Regions from separate parts of the Thomasclavelia spiroformis DSM 1552 genome, predicted to be linked through region 2. Evidence: a T-box and tRNA genes for the amino acid it is inferred to sense, from the RefSeq annotation. Region 2 holds a T-box; the other holds one or more tRNA genes.
The links. The T-box of region 2 lies ahead of ileS (isoleucine--tRNA ligase). A T-box ahead of a tRNA ligase gene usually reads a tRNA of that ligase, here a tRNA-Ile.
Positions count from the first base shown of each region.

Region 1 (12,897 bases), 1.3 Mb from region 2:
AAAGAATATAAAGAATTTTATTTACCAAAAAACAACCCAACAATTGTAAAGATTCCCAAGATGAATTATTTAGCTGTTAGAGGAAAAGGGAATCCTAATGATCCAGAAGGTGAATATATAAAGTCAATCCAGTTACTTTATGGAATTGCGTATACATTAAAAATGAGTTATAAATCAGATTATAAAATTGAAGGATTTTTTGAATATGTGGTACCACCGTTGGAAGGCTTTTGGTGGCAAGAAGAGATAAAGGGCATGGATTATTCAAGAAAGGATTTACTGAAATTTATTTCTTTAATTCGATTACCTGATTTTGTAACAAAAAAAGATTTTAAATGGGCAATTGAAACAGCGACAAAAAAGAAAAAACTTGATTTTTCAAGTGTTGAATTTTTTAGTTATGATGAAGGATTATGTGTTCAATGTTTGCATCTTGGGCCGTATGATAACGAGCCAGAAACGGTAAAGTGTATGCATGAATATATTGAAGAAAATGGTTATAAGTTAGATATAAATGATAAAAGATATCATCATGAAATATATTTATCAGATCCGCGGAGGTGCAAGGCTGAAAAGCTTAAAACAGTTATTAGACATCCAATCAAGGAAATTAAATGATTCTAATTTTAGTCATTATTTCCCAGGAAATGACAAAATATTTATAAAGAGGTTAATATGGAAAATATCGAACAAATTATTAAGCAACAGCGTGATTATTTTAAAACGTTAAAAACACACGAATACGCATTTAGAATGAAACAATTAACGTTACTTTATCAAAAAATAAAATATTATCAAAAAGAAGTTGAAGAAGCATTATACCTTGATTTAAGAAAAACAGCATTTGAAGCATATTCAACTGAAATAGGATATGTTTTAAGTAGCATAGAAAATACAAAGAAACATTTAAAAAAATGGATGAAATCAAAAACTAAATTAGCACCATATTATTTATTTGGTGCATATGATCAAATATTTTATCGACCACTAGGAGTTAGTTTGATTATTGGACCATTCAACTACCCCTTTCAATTAATATTTGAACCATTAGTAGGAGCAATAGCGGCTGGAAATTGTGCTATTATCAAACCATCAGAAAATTCAATTGCTACAAGTAAAATAATTGATAAAATTATTAAAGAAACTTTTGAAGCAGAATATATTTGTTGTATTTTAGGTGATGCATCAACAACTATTCAATTGACTCATAGCCAAGTTGATCATATATTTTTTACCGGTAGCATTGAAACTGGTAAAAAAATAATGGCTGCAGCAAGTGAACAATTAATTCCTGTTACATTAGAGTTAGGAGGAAAAAGTCCGGTTATTGTTGATCAAAGTGCAAAATTAAAAGATGCAGTTCAAAAAATTGCATGGGGAAAAATATTAAATGCTGGTCAAACTTGTGTTGCACCGGATTATTTAATTATTAAAGAGGGTTTAAAAGATAAATTTATTGAATTGTGGAAAGAAACGGTAAATATTTTTTTAAGTAATGATGATTATGGGAGAATTATCAATGAAAAACATTTTAAAAGATTAATTAAAATGTTTGAAGGTGAAGAAATTTATGCGGGTGGTAATTATAATGCTGATGATTTATGGATTGAGCCAACATTAGTTAATGGTAATAAAAGTAATTTTATGAATGAGGAGATATTTGGACCAATATTACCGATTATCACATATAAAGATCGAAACGAAATTGAAATATTAGTTGAAAAACACCCATTTCCTCTAGCTTTGTATATTTTTTCTAATGATAAACAGTTTATTAACTATTTAACAAAGCGTTTATCGTTTGGTGGCGCATGTATTAATGATTGTATAACACATTTAATTTCACCAAAAGTTCCTTTTGGAGGAATACGTTATTCAGGAATAGGACAATACCATGGTAAAGATAGTTTTATAACTTTTAGTCATAAACAGACTATTCATCATCGTTTTATCAAAAAAGATTTAGTTTCATTATATCCACCTTATTCTAAACGACTTTATAAATTAGTTACTAAAATATTAAAATAATAAATAAATTATTTAATCAAAGCATATAGTTAGATAGGTGATTTGGTGAAAAGAACGTATCTAATAATTATAGTAACCGTAATTTCATATATATGTACTAGATTATTTTTCTTTGATAATACTACACCGGTTAGTAAAGAATTAACGTTGAAAAATGTTTCTGTAGTTATCGATCCTGGTCATGGTGGTCTTGATAATGGTGCAAGTGTAGGAAATATTTATGAATCTGATTTAAATTTAAAAATATCTTTTGCTTTAAAAGAAGAATTAGAAAATCGTGGTGCTAAAGTATATATGACAAGAACTGATGATCAGGATATGACTAGACGAGATCATCATTATTCTAAACAAGACGATATGTATTTACGTGTTAAAAAAATTGATGAGTATGAATGTGATTATTTAATTAGCATTCATTTAAATTCCACGCCATCAACTAGCGCTTGGGGTTCACAAGTGTTTTATTATCAAAATAGTGAAAAAGGGAAGCGTTTAGCTAGTGAGATTCAATCCTCAATGAAAGAAGTAACAGGCAGTCCAAAAAGGATATCAGGTGCTAGTTTTCGAGTGTTGAGAGCTACAAAAACATTAGGGGTATTAATAGAGTGTGGTTTTATATCTAATCCAAATGAACGAGGACAGTTACAAAGTTCAAAATATCATCAAAAATTGGCAATAAAGATTTGTGATGGGTTAGAGAATTATCGAAAAAAATACCCAGAAGATACGATTGATTTAAATGAATTGAAAAAGGTATTAGAATAATTGAAATAATAATGAGTATGGATATAATCTATACTCATTATTATTTATAAAAATAAAAACAGTTATAGGGTAACTGCTTTTAAATATATATTTAGTGTATTTTATAATTATGGTTATAAAATTGGTAGAGAATATATAAGAAATATATTAATGCAAAAATATTTAAAAGATTATAATTTAAATGAATCAAAATTTTGTTTATAAATGGATCGATATAATTAACTAGAACTATTCCTAAAAAGCCCCACATAATGCTATAAAACATACAAATTCTTGCAGAATAGTTATGTGGTATTTTAGAATAATTCCATATTTCAATATTTGAGTCTTTTAATAAAAAATAGTGAGTCAAATATTCTAAACAAGTACAACTAATTAATGAATAAAAAAAGACATCTATATTATTATAACAATACCCTGAAATATTTAAAATTAATAATGCTCCAAAACCGTATATAGGGATGCAAGGTCCTTTTAATAAACCAGAAAAAAGTATTTTTTTATTTAATATAGAAATATAAACAGATTCCATAATAAAGCCTAAAAAAGTATATATTGCAAATTTTATCATAAGTTCCTCCTATATAATTAGTATGGGATAAAATAAAAAATATGCAAAATTCAATTTATAATAGAAAAAAGTTTTAACAAAATAATTTAAATTTATGTTATTATATCGATAAAAATTAAATTGTGTTAAAAGAAGTCAAAAAAAGTTTAATTTAAGTGTTGACGGCTGAAAATATATATGTTATTATATCTGAGCAGTCGGTTAATGGGCCTGTAGCTCAGCTGGTTAGAGCGCACCCCTGATAAGGGTGAGGTCGATGGTTCGAGTCCATTCAGGCCCACCATTAATCAATTGTATATTATATATGGGCCTGTAGCTCAGCTGGTTAGAGCGCACCCCTGATAAGGGTGAGGTCGATGGTTCGAGTCCATTCAGGCCCACCATATATAATTAAATAATTGGGGCCTTAGCTCAGCTGGGAGAGCACCTGCCTTGCACGCAGGGGGTCAGCGGTTCGATCCCGCTAGGCTCCACCATAGTAAAAATACAACCTGCATAGCAGGTTTTTTATTTTATATTTAAAAATAATGAGATAATGGAGAATAGGGATGAAAAAAGAGAATTATTTTATTAAAGCCTTAAATGGTATGGCATACGGGTTTTTTTGTAGTTTGATTATTGGAACTATTTTAAAGCAATTGGGAAATTTTATTAATATACCGCAATTAGTAACATGGGGTGAAACAGCCACATATTTAATGGGACCAGCAATTGGGGTAGCGATATCATATGCGATTGATGCTAAAGGCTTAAATTTAATTGCGGCAATAATTGCTGGTAGTATTGGGGCAGGAACATTTAATGGAAATGTGGCAAGTTCCGGAAATCCAATTGCGGCTTTTGTTGCGGTTATTGGCGCTGTAGAAGTTACACGTTTAATTCAAGGGAAAACTCCTGTTGATATATTACTGGTTCCTTTTGTTTCGATTCTAATAGGGGGGATAATTACTCTCGTGGTTGGTCCATATTTAACTGAATTTATCTTGTGGCTAGGTCAACTGATCAATACTGGTGTGAATATGCAACCGATACTAATGTCGATTGTAGTGGCAGTTTTAATGGGAATGGCATTAACTGCTCCTATATCAAGTGCTGCTATTGGAGTAATGTTAGGATTAAATGGTTTGGCAGCGGGTGCAGCGTTAGCTGGTTGTTGTGGGCAAATGATTGGATTTGCGGTTATGTCAATAGATGATAATGATATTGGTGATGTAATAGCGATTGCAATTGGAACAAGTATGTTGCAATTTAAAAATATTGTAAAAAAACCGGTGATTTGGTTACCTCCGATTATTGTAAGTGCTATTATCGCGCCGATTTCTACTTGTTTGTTGAATATTTCATGTTCTTCAGTAGGTTCTGGTATGGGAACAGCTGGTTTTGTAGGAATATTAGAAGCAGTTAATGTAATGGGAAGTAGTTATTGGCTTCCTGTTATTGTCATTGATTTGATTGCACCGGCTTTTTTAACTTATGTTATTTTTAAAATGTTTAAGAAGTTAACTTTTATAAAAAGTGGAGATTTAAAATTAGATTGTCTTTAAACAAAAAACTACCAAATTTGGTAGTTTTTTAATCGTTTGAAAATAAACTAATAATTTCACTTGTAGACATCTTAGTAATATTATTAGTATTATTTTCAATAAAAATATTTGATAAGTCTTGTTTTTGTTCTTGTAATTTTTGAATTTTTTCTTCAATACTATTTTTCATAATTAATTTATATACTTGAACATTATTTACTTGGCCAATTCGATACGCTCGATCGGTTGCTTGGTTTTGTGCTGACATATTCCACCATGGATCATAATGAATTACAATTGAAGCGGCAGTTAGATTTAAACCAGTACCACCAGCTTTTAAGGAAATTAAAAATACATTTGTATTATCGTTTTGGAAAGCATTGACTAATTGATGGCGCTTTATTTTGTTGGTTGCTCCAGTTAAAACATAGTATGAAATATCATCTTTACGTAATTCTTTTTCAATAAATTCTAAGGAAGAAGTAAAAGATGAAAATAATAAAACTTTTTGTTTGTTTTCTTTGGCTTTTTTTATAATATCTAAGCATGCTTTCATTTTAGAACTTGGTTCTTGGATATCATTGTATAAAATTCTAGGTTCACAACATAGCTGTCTAAGTCTTGTCATCATTGATAAAATTTGGAATTTGTCAATTTGCTCGATATCTAATGCGCTTTTTAATTTATCATTGATTTGACTTAAGTTTGCGATATATAGATTCTCTTCTTCTTTTGAAAAAGAGATCTTAATGTTGTTTTCTATTTTATCAGGTAATTCATCTAATACATCTTGTTTAGTTCTTCTAAGGATAAATGGTTCAACCATTTTTTTTAGTTGTAATTGGACTTCTTTATCGTTATCACGAACAATTGGGCGTTCAAAATGTTCTCTAAAATAGTTATATGTAAATAAGTAATTAGGCATAAGAAAATCAAATATCGACCATAATTCTGCTAATGAATTTTCAATAGGTGTTCCAGTTAAAGCAAAACGATGAGTACCGCTTAATTCTTTAACTGCTTTAGCGTTTTTAGTTGCTTGATTTTTGATATATTGAGCTTCGTCTAAAATGATATAATTAAATAAATAATCTTTATATAAATCATAATCTCTTCTTAAGTAATCATAAGAAGTAATGATTACGTCATAATTATCTATCTCATTAACCGATTTTTTACGTATAGATGTATTTCCAATAATACATAAAACTTTTAAATCAGAAGAAAACTTATTTATTTCATCCTTCCAATTCAAAATCAATGTTGCTGGTGTAATTACAATACTAGCTTTATTATTAGTTTTGCTGTTTTCTAAAACCGTTATCATCTGTAATGTTTTTCCAAGTCCCATATCATCAGCAAGAATTCCGCCAAATCCATAATCACTCATTGTTTTGATCCATCTGTAACCTTCGCATTGATAATCGCGTAAGATATTTTGATAGGCTTCTGGAATAGGATAGTTGTTATTGTGGTGAGTTAAATTATCGATAAGTTCTTGGAATTGTTGGTTCCGATTAAAAATAATAGAATCATTGTCCAATGATAATTGGTTTAGATATAAGGCTTTTGATTTGTCTAAAACGATTGTAGAGTCTTTAATGTTGTCATTACTTATATTTAAATCGTGAATTATGTTATATGCAGCATTTAAGTTTTTATCTTCTAAATTTATAAATTCACCATTTTTAAGACGATGATAAGATTTTTTACGTTCAATTGCATATAAAATATCTTTGATTTCATCTTTTGAAACATTCACACTATCTAAATCAATTTCTAATAAATCATTTTTTAAACGAATACCAATATTTAAACTAATGTTTTTAGGTTTATTTATATTCTTTATTTCTTCACTGACAAATACTTCACAATAATTATTTAATTCAGGTAAGATATTTTTAATAAAATAATAAATATCCTCAGCATTATTAGTGATTAAATACATGTTTGTTAGTTCATCATATTTAGCGTATTTTTCAATTAAGGCAAGGGCATTATCAACTTTTAAGGGTAATTTTGTTTCGTAGCTGTCAATATATTTTCCATCAAATAAAATATTACCTTCATCATCATGATATTCTAAATTAATAGCAAGATCACCAAATTTATTTAAATCAACGTATATAACTAGCGTTATAACGCAAGGCATATAATCATCAATGTTTGCACCGGTAATAGCAATGTATGGTAATATTTGATCGATGATATATTTTCCAAAATATCCAAAATCTTCTTTAGAAACAATTAAATTTTCTTTGTCTAATATTGCTAATAATTTCTTAGTTATTTGAGACATTTCTAAGCTATAGCGATTTAAGATATTATCCTTTAAATAATAGATATATTGGTTACCGATGATTAATTCACCATCGTTTGGAATAAGTGATACTTCAAAATAATCTTCTTTATCTTCAAAGTTTATTGTAAGATTTTTTAAATCGATAGTAGTAAAAAACATATTTATATTTAAGTTCGTTAGATATGTTTCAAAAAAGTTATCAATATTGTATTGATTAATATTAATAGAGCGATTGCGTTCTATTTCATCAATAAATTCACTATTGTCTTTAATGAAATCAATTTGTTTTAAAGCATCTTGGCTAAAAGATTTATAGTTGTGATCAGTAATCAATTTACTACCGTAATTATGGGTTCTTTGATAACGAAGATCAGTAATGAATTCTTTTAGATTTTTAATTAAATATGTTTTTATGTTACCAATACGATAGTTTATTAAGATGCGATTAAAAGAGTATGTAATATTAGGGATTAATTCAATAGGTAAATTGTTAGTTATATTGTTTTCTTTTTTTTCTAAATAATTTTGAATGAGCTGTTTTGATTCATTAAATTTTGCTTGAATCATTTTTTCTTCTTTTATACGCTCAAATTCTTCGAATTTAGCTTTATAATCAATTTTTTGATTAAATTGAAAGGGAATATCGGACATATCTAAACTGTAAAATTTTAATAATAAAACCCCAATATGACCACATGCTAATTCATTATCATGGCAATTAGGGCAACTACACTCAAAAGAAATTATTTTTCCGCTTGTATCAACAATAATATGGCTAGTAGTAGTACGACCATATATTTCAACGTTACCATCGATATGATATTCATTATTATATTTTATGACGGACATGTTTATAATGGTGTTATCTTTATAATAATTATGAGCGGTTTTCCAGTTTTTTTCATTAAATATTCTATTTATTTCATCATCTTTTATATACATGTTCTTTTTCCTCCAATGATTTATTATATCATTATTTCTATGATTACCAAAGAAAAAAAGTTTAATTATTTCAGAATTAAAAAAAACACCATTGGGTGTTAATTTAAATCATATTTTTCCTTTATGTGTTCCAATAAACTAAGACAACCTTCAAAAATATCATCATATGTTTCATCAAAATTATGTGTATACCATGGATCAGCGATATCATGAGGGTTATCTGTAAAATCAAGTAAACGAGAGATTTTATTTAATGGATCATTTTTCACGATTTTAAGAATATTTGTTATATTTTTAGTTTCCATTGCAATAATATAATCATATTTATCATAATCACTTTGTGTAAGAGGAATAGAAGTTTTATTTTCTGTTGAAATATTATATTGAGCAAGTTTGTTTTTTGTTCCAGGGTGAACAGGATTGCCATATTCTTCTTTGCTTGTTGCAGCAGATTGAATATAAAAATTGTTTTCTAGGCGATGTTTTTTTACTAAGTCTTTAAATATAAACTCTGCCATCGGTGAACGACAAATATTTCCTAAACATACAAATAATATTTTTATCATTGTTAACCTCCGTCTATTAAAAAAGATGAACTTTCGTTCATCTTGATTATCTAAATGGTGACCCGCAGGCGATTCGAACGCCTGACCCTCTGATTAAAAGTCAGATGCTCTACCGGCTGAGCTAGCGGGTCATATACATCATTGATGCCATATAAAAATAGCATATTTTTATTTAGATGTAAAGTATTATTTAAAAAAATAATAATAATTTTTGCTTATTATGTGAGATATTGTTATAATTTTGGTATAGGAAATGGTGTTGTGATGATTATTTAAGAGAAAGCTATAATATAAAAATATGATAATTAAGGAGGTAAATAAAATAATTAGGAAATAATCATTTTAAAATACACCATATATTGGAGGGAAGAATATGAAAAAAATTATGAAATTATTGACAGTGTTTGCAATTTCTTTAGCACTGACAGGGTGTATGAAAATTCATTATCAAATTAATATAATTGATAAAGATAATGTAGATGCCAGTATGAAAATCTTGTATTCTAAAGAAATGATGGATACATATGGAATGACTCAAGAAGATATTAAGTCACAAATGGAAACTGAAGATGGTTTAAAAGGTTGGGAATTAAAAGATGTTAGTGAAAAAATTGATGGGGAAGAATATGTTGGATTTAATGCTGTTGCTCCAGAAAGTATAACTAAAGATATTTTAGATTGTTTAACTGTCGAAAATAATACATACACTTTAAAAATAGAAGGTGATGACCTTGGTGAAAGTGTAGATACTGAAGATTTTGAAGATCAACTTGGTTATTCAATCGATAAGTTAGAAGAAATGGGACTAGAAATAGGTATTAAGATTACAATGCCTGGAAAAATTAAAAGTAGTACAGTAGGAACGATTGAAGGTAACATGGTTGATATTGGCTTAATGGACTTACAAAATGCTACTAATGAAATAACTGTTGTTTCCAAAGAATCCACAGCTACTGCTAGTAATACCGGTATAGTTATTGGCGGAATTGTTGTAGTAATATTAATTGCTGGTGGTTTATATTTTTATAAAAATAAAAAAAAGAAAAATGATAATATAGAAGATAATGAAATCAGTGAAGAGATATAAATATAAGAAGTAAGATATCAATGAAAACAAGTTTGAAAGGTGTATTTGGTAATACATTTTAACAAACTTGTTTTTATTTTAAGTAAGTATTTAATCAAATAATGGAGATAAAAATAATATAATGAAAAAAAATAAAAAAAATTTAAAAAAAGTATTGCATATATGTAACGATAATGATATTATATTAGGGCACCAAGTTGCTTGAATAGCTCAGTTGGTAGAGCAATCGGCTGTTAACCGATCGGTCGTAGGTTCGAGTCCTACTTCAAGCGCCATGGCCTGTTGGAGAAACGGTTAACTCACATGCCTTTCACGCATGCATTCACGGGTTCGAATCCCGTACAGGTCACCATTTGGAGGTTTAGCTCAGTTGGGAGAGCATCTGCCTTACAAGCAGAGGGTCAGCGGTTCGAGTCCGTTAACCTCCACCATTAAATAAATAAGCCGGCTTAGCTCAATTGGTAGAGCAACTGACTTGTAATCAGTAGGTTGAGGGTTCAAGTCCTTTAGCCGGCACCATTTTATATGCGGGTGTGGCGGAACTGGCAGACGCACTAGACTTAGGATCTAGCGCCTTCGGCGTGCAGGTTCGATTCCTGTCACCCGCACCATTTTTTTATTTGTATTTAAACGATGAGTATTTTATCTTATCGTTTTTTTTATTTTTTATAAAGTAATTTCATTGTTCAATTATTTTTTTAATTAATATTAACAAAAGAACTATTGCATAGTTATAAATAAAATATCCCATACTAAAGATTGAAATATAATTAATATTATCATGTATATAATAAAAAATTCTAATTTAGTTTTTACTTAATTATTAATTTTTATGAAAATTAAATTATGTAGATAGGAGGGTGAATCAATGGTTAATAAAAAGGCACAAAAAATTATTAAAGGAAGTATTAGTAGTTTAGCGACAGTATCAATATTAAACATTGGTTCAATTTATCCAAATAATATTTTAGAAAATGAAGAAAGTAATGATAAAAATACTGCAGTTATTGAAGATAAACTTACTACATCAAAAAAGGATGATAAAGATAAAATAAATATTAAAAGTGAAAATCAATTTAATTTAACGAATGGACAGGTTATTAATAAAAGTTATCAAGTTATTGCTGCTGGAAATAATTTAATAATTGATGGAAAAGACGTTAGTAATAATAGTGTTAAATCAATTAATGGAAATGCAAAGCTTGTTTTTGAAACAACTCAAACTGATGTTTTCTTTAAAAATACAGTTGCAATTGATAATGAAATAATTGGTATTTTTAATGAAGGAACATATAGTAAATGGCATACTTATACATATGATATTAATGCCAAATATTTTGATAGTGAAAAAAAGACATTAACAATAGCTTTTCATGCGGGAAATAAAGCTAATGCTTTAGAACATAATATTGAAAATAATGATGATTTTTTATTAAAGAATATTCATATGATTTTACCTGATGGAACAACTTTAAAAGTTGCAAAGTATCAAGGAATATATAGTAGTGAAATAGATAAGCAAAGCGAAGATAAGTGGTCAGTGAATACATTAAACGATATTACGTCAAAAAGTAAAATTGAAATGGGAGATGAAAAAAATAGAATTGAAATACTTTATGTAACATTTAAATTAGAAAATCATAATTTTAATGCTTTACGTTATGACTTAGATACAACATTATTAACTGATGGTAAACATCTTATTATTAGTGGTAATAATAGTGTTGAAATAATAAGTGATAATACTGCTCCAGTAATTGAAACTAATATGATCGATGGGCAAATATATCATAATGGTATAATTGAAGCTAGAGCTTATGATACAATTAGTAATGAATGTCAGTTAGTTGCTACACTGGATGGAAAAGCGATTGAATTACCATATAGTTTTCGTTCGTTACAAATGGAACCAGGTGAACATGTTTTATCATTATCAGCTGATGATGCTGTGGGTAATGTTCAAACCAAGATAATTAAATTTGTTACTTTTACAGAACAAGCATCAATTAATGAGGATATAAAACCAATAAATGGAACAACGATTAAAGGAGATCCTACTTTTTATTTAACGGCTACAGACCCAACTAATGATTTAATGAATGTTTTTTTTAAGCGTGGAGAACGTTATATAAAAGGTGATAGTAATATTGTTGAGGATAGTGGTATTAGTCAAATAGCGGGTTCAAATGATAAGTCTTTAAAAAATGATTCTAAAAATGGTTTTCCTTTTTGCCAATTTGATTTAAAAATAAATGATAACATCAATGATGATGCAATGGTTAAAATTGAATGGAAAGGTAATTCAAATAATCAAAAAACATATATGTATGTATATAACTATAAAAGTAATAACTGGGACAAATTAAATACATCAATGACATTTAAAGATGGGATGATGGAAATTGTTGGTGAGATAAGTTTAAAAGAGCATTTATTGGATAATGTGCTTAAAATAATGATTCAAAATGGAGAAGGGTATACACCTAATCAATATGATTATAATAATCAAACAAATACTTTAAATATTGATGATACGACACGCTCTAATTATGATTTTACTTTTGCTATTGAAAGTGATACGCAATATTATAATAAAAATATTAATGATAATTATAAGCACCAATTAAATATTCATAAGTGGTTGGTTGCTAATCGTGAACGTATGAATATTCAATATTTATTTCATGATGGAGATATTATTGATGATAAAGATCAAGAAATTCAATGGATAAATGCAAATAATGCTTATAAGATATTGGATGATGCTAATTTTCCATATGGCATTTTAGCTGGTAATCATGATGTAGGGCATTTAAGTAATGACTATACTAATTTTTATAAATATTTTGGAAAATCACGTTATGTTCAAAATCCATGGTATGGAGAAAGTTATAAGAATAATAAAGGACACTATGATTTAATAACTGTAGGTGGGATAGATTTCATTATGCTTTATATGGGGTGGGGTATTGATAATGATGAAATTGAATGGTTAAATGATGTATTAGCTAAATATCCAGAAAGAAAGGCTATTTTAAATCTTCATGAATATTTGTTAGCAAGTGGTGGATTAGGTGATAAGTCACAGCAAATTTATGATGAAGTAATTGTAA
Region 1 is NZ_CP102275.1:2,192,098-2,204,994, reverse strand. It holds gene NQ543_RS10480 (GyrI-like domain-containing protein) at 1-618, shown strand, start outside; gene NQ543_RS10475 (aldehyde dehydrogenase) at 676-2,028, shown strand; gene NQ543_RS10470 (N-acetylmuramoyl-L-alanine amidase family protein) at 2,074-2,793, shown strand; gene NQ543_RS10465 (putative ABC transporter permease) at 2,885-3,364, opposite strand; tRNA gene NQ543_RS10460 (tRNA-Ile) at 3,571-3,647, shown strand; tRNA gene NQ543_RS10455 (tRNA-Ile) at 3,671-3,747, shown strand; tRNA gene NQ543_RS10450 (tRNA-Ala) at 3,765-3,840, shown strand; gene NQ543_RS10445 (PTS sugar transporter subunit IIC) at 3,913-4,908, shown strand; gene NQ543_RS10440 (DEAD/DEAH box helicase) at 4,937-8,131, opposite strand; gene NQ543_RS10435 (low molecular weight protein-tyrosine-phosphatase) at 8,230-8,697, opposite strand; tRNA gene NQ543_RS10430 (tRNA-Lys) at 8,753-8,828, opposite strand; gene NQ543_RS10425 (LPXTG cell wall anchor domain-containing protein) at 9,071-9,784, shown strand; tRNA gene NQ543_RS10420 (tRNA-Asn) at 9,984-10,059, shown strand; tRNA gene NQ543_RS10415 (tRNA-Glu) at 10,061-10,136, shown strand; tRNA gene NQ543_RS10410 (tRNA-Val) at 10,140-10,215, shown strand; tRNA gene NQ543_RS10405 (tRNA-Thr) at 10,228-10,303, shown strand; tRNA gene NQ543_RS10400 (tRNA-Leu) at 10,312-10,395, shown strand; gene NQ543_RS10395 (immunoglobulin-like domain-containing protein) at 10,653-12,897, shown strand, end outside.
Region 1: it has a tRNA-Ile gene. The T-box ahead of ileS (isoleucine--tRNA ligase) is inferred to sense a tRNA for this amino acid. The anticodon was not compared.

Region 2 (12,897 bases):
GTAAAAAATAGTGATGGTAATAGTTTAAAGATGATTGATTCATTAAGTGATGAAAAAGCAGGTGTATTAAAGACTAATGAACGAATTGATTTATATGATGCTTTAAAATCATTAAGTCAAAAAGAACATGATGTGATAAAGCAAAGATATTTTGAAGGCTTGTCACAAAGTGAAATAGCTAAAGAATTATTTATTTCGCAAGCTCAAGTATCTAGAATTGAAAAAAAAGCTTTAAACACTCTACATAATTACCTGAAATAATCATATATATTAATGGTGATTTGATGAGATTTGTAAAATTACAATCAAAGGATGTTGTTAATGTTGTAGATGGATGTAAAGTTGGCTTTATTAGTGATATTGAGATTGATTGGTGTACTAGGTGTATTCAGGCAATTATTGTAGAGAAGTATAGTTTTTTTAAGTTATTTTGTTTTTTTAAAGAAACACCCTGTATTGTAATTCCAATTGAATGTGTTGTAAGCATAGGCGGTGATGTAATTCTAGTTACACTAGATGGATAAAAGACATTGCTGTCTTTTATTTTGTTTTTTTATGCTTTTATGATTAGTTTTTTTGTGTTATAATGGGCTAGTAATAAAATAAGGAGGAATGCTTCATGGGATACGGAGAAAAAGTAAAAAAGTGGTTTTTTGATGAAGAAGGCGATGATGTTGAAGAATATGATGATGTAGAAATCGATACCGAACCAAAAACTAGTTTTTTTGAACAAGCAAAAAATGCAAAGACAAGTGAAGCTATTAGTAAATTGAATTCTAATAAAGATAGTCAGTTAATATTATTTGAACCTAGAGCATATGCTGAAACACAAGAGATTGCTAAATATTTAAAAAATAAACAAGCAGTAGTTATTAATTTACATCGTTTACAAAAAGAACAAGCTAAACGTGTTGTTGATTTTTTAAGTGGTGTTATTTATGCTATTGATGGAGATATACAAACAATTGGTCCAAAGATTTTCTTATGTGCACCTAAAAATATTAGTGTTTCAGGAAATATTGATGTGACGGATGAGGAATCTGTTGATAAATAAGTATTAGTAAAACTAATACTTTTTAATTATGTTTGAACATTTTAAAGGTGAAGAGGCTTTTGTTAAAAAGATTCTTGAGTTTAAAGATCAAGCATTAGATCGTCAAAGAATCGTCTTAACAAAGTTTTTAAATCCGTATCATCAATCTATTGTTCATAGTGTAATTGGTAAATCGGATGAATTGATTGTTTTAGAAAATGGCGGTCTTATTAATAGTGAAACAAAAAGAATGATTATTGCACCAGCTTATTATCAAATTGAACAAGATGATTTTGAAATTGTTTTAGTTAAAATTACTTATGCAAAACCTTTTGGTAAATTAACGCATCGGGATATATTAGGAGCATTAATGTCTTTAGGGGTTAAAAGAGAGTTGTTTGGAGATATTTATGAATATCATGATGTTTTTTATGTAGTAATGGATTTAAAGATATATGATTATGTAAAAAATAATCTTAATTTGATTAAACATAGTAAAGTTAAATTATCTTTATCTAATGAAAGTATTGAAATTATACACCAATATACTTGTAAAACTTTTATTGTTTCTTCATTTCGACTTGATAAAATAGTTAGTAGCATATATAATTTACCTCGAAGCAAGGCGGTTAATTATATTCGCTCAGGTTTTGTAAAAGTTAATCACAAAGAAGTTGAAGAAATAAGCTATTTATGTAATAATAGTGATATAATATCGCTTCGACGTTATGGGCGTGTTAAAATTGTCGATACAAAAAGAGTGACAAAACAGAATAATTACGTCATCGAAGGGTATTTTTATAAGTAAGAGGTGAAACGATGAGTGGGATAAAGAAACAATTTATGGGATATGATAAACAAACTGTTGATAATTTGATGATTGATTATGAAAATCAGATTAATAAATTGAAAAATCAGATTTCGTCTTTAAATGATGAACTTGATCATCTTAAAGAACAAAATTCTTTGTTGCAACATCGTGTCAACATTACTGAAAAAACCAATGAAGAAATAGCTCGTCTAGCTTTAAAAGAAGCAAGTGCTTTGATAGATAAAGCAAAACGTAATGCCAATATGATTTTAAAAGAATCTTTGGATTATGTTCGTTCACTTTCAAGTGAAATGAATGATTTTAAAGATCAGGCAATTAAATTTCGTTCTTCAGTTCAAAAAATGTCACAAGATATTTTAGATACGATTGATAATTCAGAAGTTTTCAATCTAATTAACGAAGATGATGAAGAAGAGTAAATACAATGAAAGAGACTGTTTATAATAAGATGTTTATAGAGAGCTGATGGTCGGTGTAAATCAGTAACTATTATTATAATGAATCACTCTGGAGTAGCGCCTTGAAAATAGTAGGGGTGGCCGTTGATCGCGTTAAGATTTTAAGTGCGTATTGAAAAATACGAAATAAGGTGGTACCGCGAATATTCGTCCTTTGTTGGGACGTTTTTTTATTTTATGGAGGTAAGAAGATGAATTACAAAGACACATTATTAATGCCAAAGACTGACTTTGAGATGCGAGGAAATCTTCCTAAAAAAGAACCAGGTTATGTAAGTCGTTGGCAAGAGACAAACATGTATGAAAAAGTTATTAAACAAAATGAAGGTAAGGATAGTTTTGTTTTTCATGATGGTCCACCATATGCAAATGGAAATATGCATATGGGACATATGTTAAACAAAGTTATTAAAGACGTTATTTGTCGATACAATAATATGGAAGGGCGTTATACACCATTTATTCCAGGATGGGATACTCATGGACTCCCAATTGAAAATGCAATTCAAAAATTAGGTGTAAATCGTAAAGAAATGTCAACTGCGGCATTTAGAGAGAAATGTGATGCTTATGCTCATGAACAAGTAAATAAGCAAATGGAACAATTAATTAGAATGGGAACATTTGCTGATTATAAACATCCATATTTAACATTATTGCCTGAATTTGAAGCAAATCAAATTGATGTATTTGCAAAAATGGCAATGGATGGTTTGATTTTTAAAGGATTAAAACCAGTTTATTGGTCGCCATCAAGTGAATCAGCTTTAGCTGAAGCAGAAATTGAATATCATGATATTAAAAGTCCAACTATTTTTGTTAAGTTCCAAGTAAAAGATGGTAAGGGTATTTTAGATAATGATACATATTTTGTTATCTGGACAACAACACCTTGGACAATTCCTGCTAACCTTGCAATCTGTTTGAATGAAACATATGACTATGCATTAGTTGAAACAAATAAAGGGAAATTGATTGTTTTAGAAGAGTTAGTTGATTCATTGATGGAAAAATTTGAAATTGATGAATATCAAGTAAGTAATCATTTCAAAGGAAAAGAATTAGAGATGATTACTTGTAAACATCCATTATATGATCGTGAATCATTAGTTATTTTAGGTGATCATGTTACTGCTGAAGCTGGAACTGGGTGCGTTCATACAGCACCTGGATTTGGGGCAGATGACTTTTATGTTGGTCAAAAATATGGTTTACCAGCATATTGTAATGTAGATGAACATGGTTGTATGATGAAAGACTGTGGTGAATGGTTAGAAGGACAATATGTTGATGATGCTAATAAGACAGTAACAATGAAACTAGATGAGCTAGGAGTATTATTGAAATTAGAATTTATTACTCATAGTTATCCTCATGATTGGCGTACTAAAAAACCAATTATTTTTAGAGCAACTGATCAATGGTTCTGTTCATTAGATAAAATTAGAGATAAATTATTAGCAGAAATCGATAGTGTTAATTGGTTAAATGAATGGGGTCATATTCGTATTTATAATATGATTAAAGAACGTGGTGACTGGTGTATTTCACGTCAAAGATCTTGGGGTGTACCAATTCCAATTATCTATTGTGAAGATGGAACTCCAATTATGGAAGAAAAAGTATTTAAACATATTTCTGATTTATTTAGAAAACATGGTTCAAATGTTTGGTTTGAATTAGATGAAAAAGATTTATTACCTGAAGGCTATACAAATGAACATTCACCTAACGGTATCTTTAAAAAAGAAAAAGATATTATGGATGTTTGGTTTGATTCAGGATCAAGTCATACTGGGTGTATGAAAGAACGTGGTTATCCATATCCTGTAGATTTATATTTTGAAGGTAGTGATCAATATCGTGGATGGTTCAATTCATCTTTAATTATAGGTACCGCAGCTCATGGCAAAGCACCATATAAAACAGTGTTATCACATGGATTTGTTTTAGATGGTAAAGGTAATAAGATGTCTAAATCATTAGGAAATACAGTTGATCCAATTAAGTTGGTAAATCAGTATGGAGCTGATATTGTAAGATTGTGGGCAACTTCAGTAGCATACCAACAAGATGTTCGTATTAGTGATGAAATCATGAAACAAATTTCTGAAAACTATCGTAAAATTAGAAATACAATGCGTTTTGTTTTAGGGAATTTAAATGATTTTAAACAAAGTGATTTAGTTGCTGTTAATGATTTAACTGATGTTGATAAGTATATGTTAGTTGAGTTAAATAATTTAATTGATGGATATCATCAAGCATATGATAATTATGATTTTGCTGATGCAAATCAACAAATTTTAAATTATTTTACTAATGTATTAAGTTCTTTCTATATGGATTTTACAAAAGATATTTTATATATTGAAAAAGCTGATAGTTTACGTCGTAGACAAGTGCAAACTGTATTATATTATCATGCTAAAGCAATGATGAAATTAATTTCTCCAGTGTTAGTATTTACAGCCGAAGAATTGCATGATCATTTCCACTGTGATGAAAATAAAGCTGAATCTATTTTCTTAGAACCAAATGTTGAAAAGGTTGTAATTGAAAATAGTGATGAAATTAAATCATATTTTGATCGTTTCTTATTGTTACGTAAAGATGTATTAAAAGTGTTAGAAACTTTAAGAAATGATAAAGTAATTAAATCTAATATGGAAGCTAAAGTATTTATTTCTTTAAAAGATGAATTTAAAGATATGGCTAAATTAGCTGATGATTTAAAACAATTATTTATTGTTGCAAAAGTTGAATTAGTGGAAAATAATTCATTAGAAGAATTTGATAGTGCTTATATTAAAGCTGAAAAATTCAATGGTCATCAATGCCCACGTTGCTGGAATTATTTTGATGAAGATGAAATGAATGGCGAAGTATGTTGCCGTTGTCATGATGTAATTAATGGTTAATAGAAAATATCCAAGATGTATGATTTATCTTGGATATTTTTAATTATTTTGTTCTTTTTTTTAGTTTTTTGAATTTATTTTTGGTGTTTTTTCGAGTATAAGGAGAAATGATATTTTTTTCTCTAAGCCAGCGATTGATTGTTGTATCACTAATAGTGTAACCAAATTTATCTTTTATAATTTGACAAAAATAAGTATAGTTGGTATTTAAATATTCATTAATATAAAGATTAACAATTTTATTTTTTGTTTCTTGAGAAATAGTAGTACTTGGCATTTTACCGCGATTACCATGGATAAATCCTGCTTTACCTTGATTTTTATATCGAGCAATCATTCTATCAATTGTTCTTAAACTGCAGTTTAATTTAGTTGCAGCTTTTTTTTATTACCACCTGTTTCCACAAGTTTTTTTATAGTTGTATATTTTTTTAGTTCATCTTCTCTTAATTCAATTTTTTTCATAATAACCTCCAGTGTGTATGAATTTTAGTTTATCATATTTTTTTTTAAATGTCTCATAAAATTGAGACATTATTATTAACGAGTTAAATAAAATTAACAAATTACATAGAAAACGCTTGCATATGTATAAAGTTTATGAAACAATTAAAATGAAATTAAAATATGAATACACTAGCAATAATATTTTATAGATATGTGGGATATTTGTTAGAGTAAAATGTTTGATTTCATTCAATTAAGTTGAAAGGAGGAAAAAATTTGAAAGGAAAGGAAAGAATAGCTAAGCGTGCATTTAAGGTTTTAGTTGCTGCTACAATGGTAGTTACTAGCACACAGTTTGGAAGTTTTGCAGTACAAGCCGAAGTAGAAAGACAAAATTTTGCTTTGAATCAAGAGGCTAGTGCTAACTATGAAGATTCAGCTCATGGCTTTGACGCTGAAAAAGCATTCGACGGGAATGATGAACTTTCATCACGCTGGGCAGCTAAAGAAGGGGAACGTACTGGTTGGTTGAGTGTTGATCTAGGTAGAGAACGTACATTTGATGAATTTAGAATCTTAGCTGAAAAAGATGCTCAAAAAATTGGAAAGTTCACAATTGAAGGTTCTCATGATGGAAACGTTTATGAAACAATTTTCCAATCAGAAGACAAAACAAATGATGGAGGGTATGATGTTGATTATACTGTAAAACTAAATGCTCCAGTAACTTATCGTTATGTTAAGATTACTGTTGAATCATTAGTTGCAGGTGCATATCCTAGTTTATCTTTACGTGAATTTGAAGTTTTAGGGGATAAAGTCGCTGAAACTCCAATGAATGAAAATTTAGCTTTAAATAAAGCTGTTACAGCAAGCGCTGAATATGGATCAATGCCAGCATCTAATTTAACAGATGCCGACAAAGATAGTCGTTGGTCAACAGAAAAAAATGCAACTCAATGGGCGTATGTTGATTTAGGACAAACATATGAAATGAACACATTTGCTATGATTTGGGAAAGTGCAAGCGTATATGCAAGTGATTATAATATTTATGTTTCTAATGATCCAAATAATTGGGGAGAAGCTGTTGTTAGTCGAAATGGGAATACATCAGCTAGTAGTACTGAATTTTTACAAGCGCCTGTTTCGGGTCGTTATGTTAAATTAGAAGTGACAAAACAATATGGTTATCCAAGTGTATCTTGTCGTGATTTTGAAGTAATGTTAACTGATGGTCAACAATTACCACAAGATCCTCAAGAAAATGTTGCATTAAATAAAGATGCTACATCAAGTTCAAATGAAACAAGTGGTCTAAATGCTTCAAAAGCATTTGATGGTGATCATACAACTAGAGATTCAAGATGGGCAAGTGCCTTAGGAAACGGACCACATTGGATCAGTGTTGATTTAGGTGAAGTAAGAAATATAAAAACAGTTCGTTTATTCTGGGAAACTAGAAAAGCAACAGATTATGAAATCCAAGTATCTAGCACTGGTGAAGAAGATTCATGGCAAACAGTTAAACATATTGAATCACGTCCTGCAATTAAAACTGATCGTATTGTTTTAGATGAAGTTGTACGTGCGCAATATGTACGTTTAATGGTTAATGATTTTACTGCACAAGATCCAGATGGAGGAGTAGAATGGAATAATATTTCACTGTATGAAATGGAAGTATACGGAGGAATAATTGAAGATAGTGCTAGTGATATCGCTAACCAAATTACAATTGAAGAACCTCAAAAAGGCGATACTGAGTTAGTTGTAAACTATCCAGAAACTGATAAATATCTTGTTGAATACAATGGTACTGATTTTGAACAAGTGGTTGATGAAAATTTACATATTTATCAACCAATTGTAGATAAAGTTGTAAAAGTATCATTTAAAATCACAGATAAAGAAACAAATGAATATGAATTCAAAGAAATTGGTATTACAATTCCTGGTAAATATCAACAAGAAGAAACTGATAATCCTGCACCAGTAATTCTACCTGAATTAGCTGAATGGAAAGGATTTGAAGGTAATTTCACAGTTCTTCCTACATCAAGAATTGTATATAGTAATGCTGATTTAAAAGCTGCAGCAGAAGCTATGGCTGAAGATTATGAATTACTTACTGGAAAAGCAATCAGTGTTGTTCAAGGTGATCAACCTCAAGCTGGAGACTTCTACTTCGTCCAAACTACAGACACATCAAAAGGTCTAATGGAAGAAGGATATATCATGGAAGTTGATGATGTAATTACAGTTACGTCAGAAACTAAAACAGGTGCTTATTGGGCAACTAGAACTATCTTACAAGCTTTAAAACAAAGTGATTACACTACAATTGCTAAAGGTGAAACAAGAGATTATCCACTTTATGAAGTACGTGGATTTATTATGGATGTAGCTCGTAAGACATTTACTTTAGATTATTTAAAACAACTTGTTAAAGAAATGTCATGGTATAAAATGAATGACTTCCAAGTTCATTTAAATGACAATTTAATTCCATTGGAATATTATTCACAAAATGGAATGGATCCTATGGATGCTTATTCTGCATTCCGTTTGGAATCTGATATTAAAAAAGGTGGAAATAACGGACTTAACCAAGCTGATTTAACAAGTACTGATTTATTCTATACTAAAGATGAATTCCGTGAATTTATTAAAGATTCAAGAGAATTAGGTGTTAATATTGTTCCTGAAATTGATACACCTGCTCACTCATTAGCTTTAACAAAAGTTCGTCCTGATTTACGTAATGGTACATATGGGCGTGAAAACGATCATTTGAATTTAGTTAGTAAATATAATGAAAGTTTAGAATTTGTACAATCAATTTTTTCAGAATATATGACTGAAGAAAATCCAGTATTTGATAGTCAAACAACTGTACATATTGGTGCTGATGAATATAACGCCTCTTCTCAAGCATATCGTAAATTCGTTAATGATATGTTAGACTTTGTTGAAGGAACTGGTCGTAAAGCCAGAGTTTGGGGAAGCTTTACTCAAGCTAGCCAAGGTGAAGATATCGATGCTGAAGGTGTAGAAATTAATTTATGGAACTTTGGTTATGCTAATATGGATCAAATGTATGAAGATGGATTTGATTTAATTAACTGTAATGATGGAAATTATTATATTGTTCCAAATGCCGGTTATTACTATGACTATTTAAGTGATTCAACAATGTACAACCTTGATATCAACACTATTAGCGGTGTAACAATACCTGCTGGTGATGATCAAATGAAAGGTGGAGCTTTTGCTGTATGGAATGACATGACTGACTACTTAGATAATGGAGTTAGTGAATATGATGTATATGATCGTATTGAACGTGGATTACCATTATTTGCAGCAAAACTTTGGGGTAAAGGTGACATGAACCTTGAAGAAGCAAAAGCTACTTCTGATTCTTTAGGTGATGCCCCAGGTACTAATTTTGGATATGAAGTAGAAAGTAAAGAAGATGCTATTTTAAATATGCCAATGGATGAATATGAAGATACATCTGCAAATGACCATCAAATTGAACAAGGTGTTAATGCTCAAATTGAAACAGTTGATTTCAAAAATGCATTAAGATTAAATGGTGGTCAAAGCTATATTTCTACTGATTTAGAAACTGTAGGATTGGGTAATGATTTACGTGTAAAAGTAAAGAGAACATCTGATTCAACAGAAGAACAAATTTTATTTGAAAGTCCTTATGGAAATATCAAAGCTGTTCAAAAAGATACAGGAAAAGTTGGTTTCTCAAGAGAAAGATTTGATTTTTCATTTAACTATACACTTCCAGTTAATGAATGGGTTGAATTAGAATTTAAGAACCAACAAAATAGAATCTCTCTATATGTTAACGGTGAATTAGTAGATACATTAGGAGATGATGAAAGAATTGAAGGAAGACCAATGTTAGCAACAACAATGTTCCCAATTCAAACAATCGGTAGCAAAACAAATGCTTTCATTGGATATGTTGATGATTTACGTTTAGGTAAAAATGATACATTTGCTTCAACAATGGCACTTGATTATGCAATCTGGAATGGTGAAGCTGTATTAACTAATATGGCTAATGAACAATTACGTACAGTTATTGATGAAGCTAAATCAGTTTTAACTGAATATGCACCTTCAAAAGCTACAGTTGATTCATATGTAAGTCAAATTAATGATTTATTATCTCAAATGGATTATAAAAAAGCTGATTATAGTAGATTAAATGCTTATTTAGCACTTACTAAAGATTTAAGTGAATTTACTGATGAAAGTGTTGCAAGTGTGAATCAAGTAATAGAAGGTATTCGTTTAAATCTTCCAGTTCAATTACAAAGTACAGTTGATGCTTATGAAAAAGCATTAGTACAAGCTCTTGATAATCTTGAACTTAAAGATAAAACAGATCCTAATTTAGTTGATTCTTCTAAATTAACTGCTACTGCATCAAGTTATCAACAAGATGGATCAAATCCATCAAATGTACTTGATGGTTCAACTTCAACTATGTGGCATTCAGCATGGAATATTACAACAATGCCTCATTACATTGATTTAGAAATTGATGAAAGTACAGAAATAAAAGGACTCATTTATACTCCTCGTCAATCAGGAAGCAATGGTAACTTATTAGAATACCAAATCCAAGTAAGTGATAATGGTGTGGATTATGAAACAATTGCAACTGGAACATTAGAAAATAATGCGCAAGCTAAAACAATTAATTTTGCTCCAGTTACAACAAAACATGTACGTTTAGTTTATGTAAGAGCTGTAAATAACAATGCCTCAGCTTCAGAAATCAGTTTAATTCAAGCTAAGGTAAATCCTGATATTGAAGGATTACAAGCAATAATTGATAATGCTAAATCAATGAGTAATGTTGGATATACTGATGAAACATGGACAGCATTCCAAGATGTAATTAAAGAAGCAGAAGCTCTAGTTAATTTGGAAAATCCAGGTGCTAATGAAGTAGAAGCAATGAAACAAACAATTGCTTCAAGCATTGTTGCACTTCGTCTTAGCGAAGAAGAACTAGTAGTTGCTGATAAAACAGCATTACAAATTGCAGTTGATTTAGCTGATAAAGTAACTGATAAAGATTTAGAAAATGTAGTTCCTGTAGTTGCAGAAGAATTTAAAGCAGCATTACAAGAAGCAAAAGAAATTTTAGCTGATGAAACAGCTAGTCAAGAAGATGTTAATGCATCATTTGATCGACTTGCAAGTGTAATGCAAAAACTAGAATTCTACAAAGGGGATAAAACAGCATTAAAAGCATTTATTGATGATGTAAGTAATTTAGATTCAACTAAATACTCAACAGATACATGGGCAGCATTTGAAAAAGAATTAAATGAAGCAATTGCTGTATATGAAGATTTAAATGCAATGCAAGAAGAAGTAAATAATGCACATAAAGAATTAGTAACAGCATTCTTGAACTTAAGATTAATTCCAGATAAGAGTTTATTAGAAGAATTAATCAATAAGGCAGAAGGATTAAATAGTACAAACTATACAAAAGCAACATTTGATGGATTAAAAGATGCATTAAATGAAGCAAAAGCAGTATTTAATGATCCAAATGCAACACAAGAACAAGTAAATAATGCAAAAGATGTATTAGAAAAAGCAATCAATAGCTTAGAAGTAATTACAACAGTAGATAACACACCAAGTACACCGGTAGACAATGGTGATACTACAAGTGTTAAAACTGGCGATACTACAAACTTATGGTATTCACTTGCTACTTTAACACTTGCATCAGTTGCATTATATGGAAGTAAAAAAAGAAAAAAATAATAGTTAGTTAAAATAACTAAACTATTGAATTAAAGCTTACTGATGATTTTTCAGTAAGCTTTTTAATATTTATTCTTAATTAGTATTTGATATATTTAAAAGTAGGATAGTAAAATATCAATTAATTAAAAATAAATATTGTTGAAATATGTCGAAAATGCTAAAATAAGTAGGTATGTATGGAGGTTAATATAGTGAGTGATAAATTAAAGGGTTCGTTGCTACTAACATTAGCTGCAATGATTTGGGGAAGCTCTTTTATTGTAATGAAAAGTGCGGTAGATTTCTTAACCCCAAATGTTTTATTATTTGTTAGATTTTCACTAGCAACAGTTATTATGGTTATCATGTTTTATAAACATGTTAAAAATACAAAATTAAAAGATTTAAAAGGGGGAATAGTCACTGGAACTTGTTTGTTTCTTGCTTATTTGATTCAGACAATTGGATTAACAATGACAACCCCAGGTAAGAATGCATTTTTAACAGCTGTGTATTGTGCGATTGTTCCTTTTTTGGTTTGGATCTTTTATCATAAAAGGCCGGATAATTATAATTTTATGGCAGCTTTACTTTGTATTTTTGGTGTTGGCTTGGTCTCTTTGGATGGTAATTTGTCAATGAATTTAGGAGATTTCTTAACCCTTATTGGTGGTATTTTTTATGCTTTGCATATTCTTGCAATCAAAAAATATTCACAAGAAATGCATCCAATTAAATTAACTACTTTACAATTTGCAATGACAGCAATTTTAGCTTTTTTTGGTTCATTGTTTTTTGAAGACATTAGTTTAATTAAACAGATAGATAGCAGTATTATTTTACAAATCGGATATTTAGCATTTTTTGCTACTGCTGTTACTTTATTGTGTCAAAATATGGGTCAACATTTAGTTAGTGAATGTAATGCAGCTATTTTACTTAGTTTAGAATCAGTTTTTGGTGTTGTTTTTTCGGTATTATTGTATGGTGAAGTTTTAAGTTTTAAAGTAGTTACAGGATTCGTTTTAATTTTTATGGCATTAATAATTTCAGAAACAAAATTATCATTTTTAAAAAGAGATGTTAAGGAAGGAGAATTGGATGTTTAAAAAAATTTATTGTTTATTGATTTCATTAGTATGTACTATTTCTTTAATAACACCAATTCGTGCTCTTGATAATAGTGAAGAAATTGGTTTAAGCGCTCAATATGCAGTGGCAATTGATGCAAATAGTGGTCTTATTTTATATAATAAAAATATGGATGAAAGAATGTATCCTGCGAGTATGACAAAAGTTATGACTGCAATTGTGGCATTGGATATGATTGAAAATCTAGATAAAACAACAGTTATAACACAAAATGATATTGATACAGTCTGGGAAACTGGTGCTTCTTCAGCA
Region 2 is NZ_CP102275.1:918,184-931,080, forward strand. It holds gene NQ543_RS04155 (SigB/SigF/SigG family RNA polymerase sigma factor) at 1-261, shown strand, start outside; gene NQ543_RS04160 (YlmC/YmxH family sporulation protein) at 285-524, shown strand; gene NQ543_RS04165 (cell division protein SepF) at 620-1,054, shown strand; gene NQ543_RS04170 (YlmH family RNA-binding protein) at 1,083-1,841, shown strand; gene NQ543_RS04175 (DivIVA domain-containing protein) at 1,853-2,284, shown strand; T-box leader at 2,281-2,481, shown strand; gene ileS (isoleucine--tRNA ligase) at 2,515-5,244, shown strand; gene NQ543_RS04185 (helix-turn-helix domain-containing protein) at 5,288-5,581, opposite strand; gene NQ543_RS04190 (discoidin domain-containing protein) at 5,950-11,511, shown strand; gene NQ543_RS04195 (DMT family transporter) at 11,706-12,602, shown strand; gene NQ543_RS04200 (D-alanyl-D-alanine carboxypeptidase family protein) at 12,595-12,897, shown strand, end outside.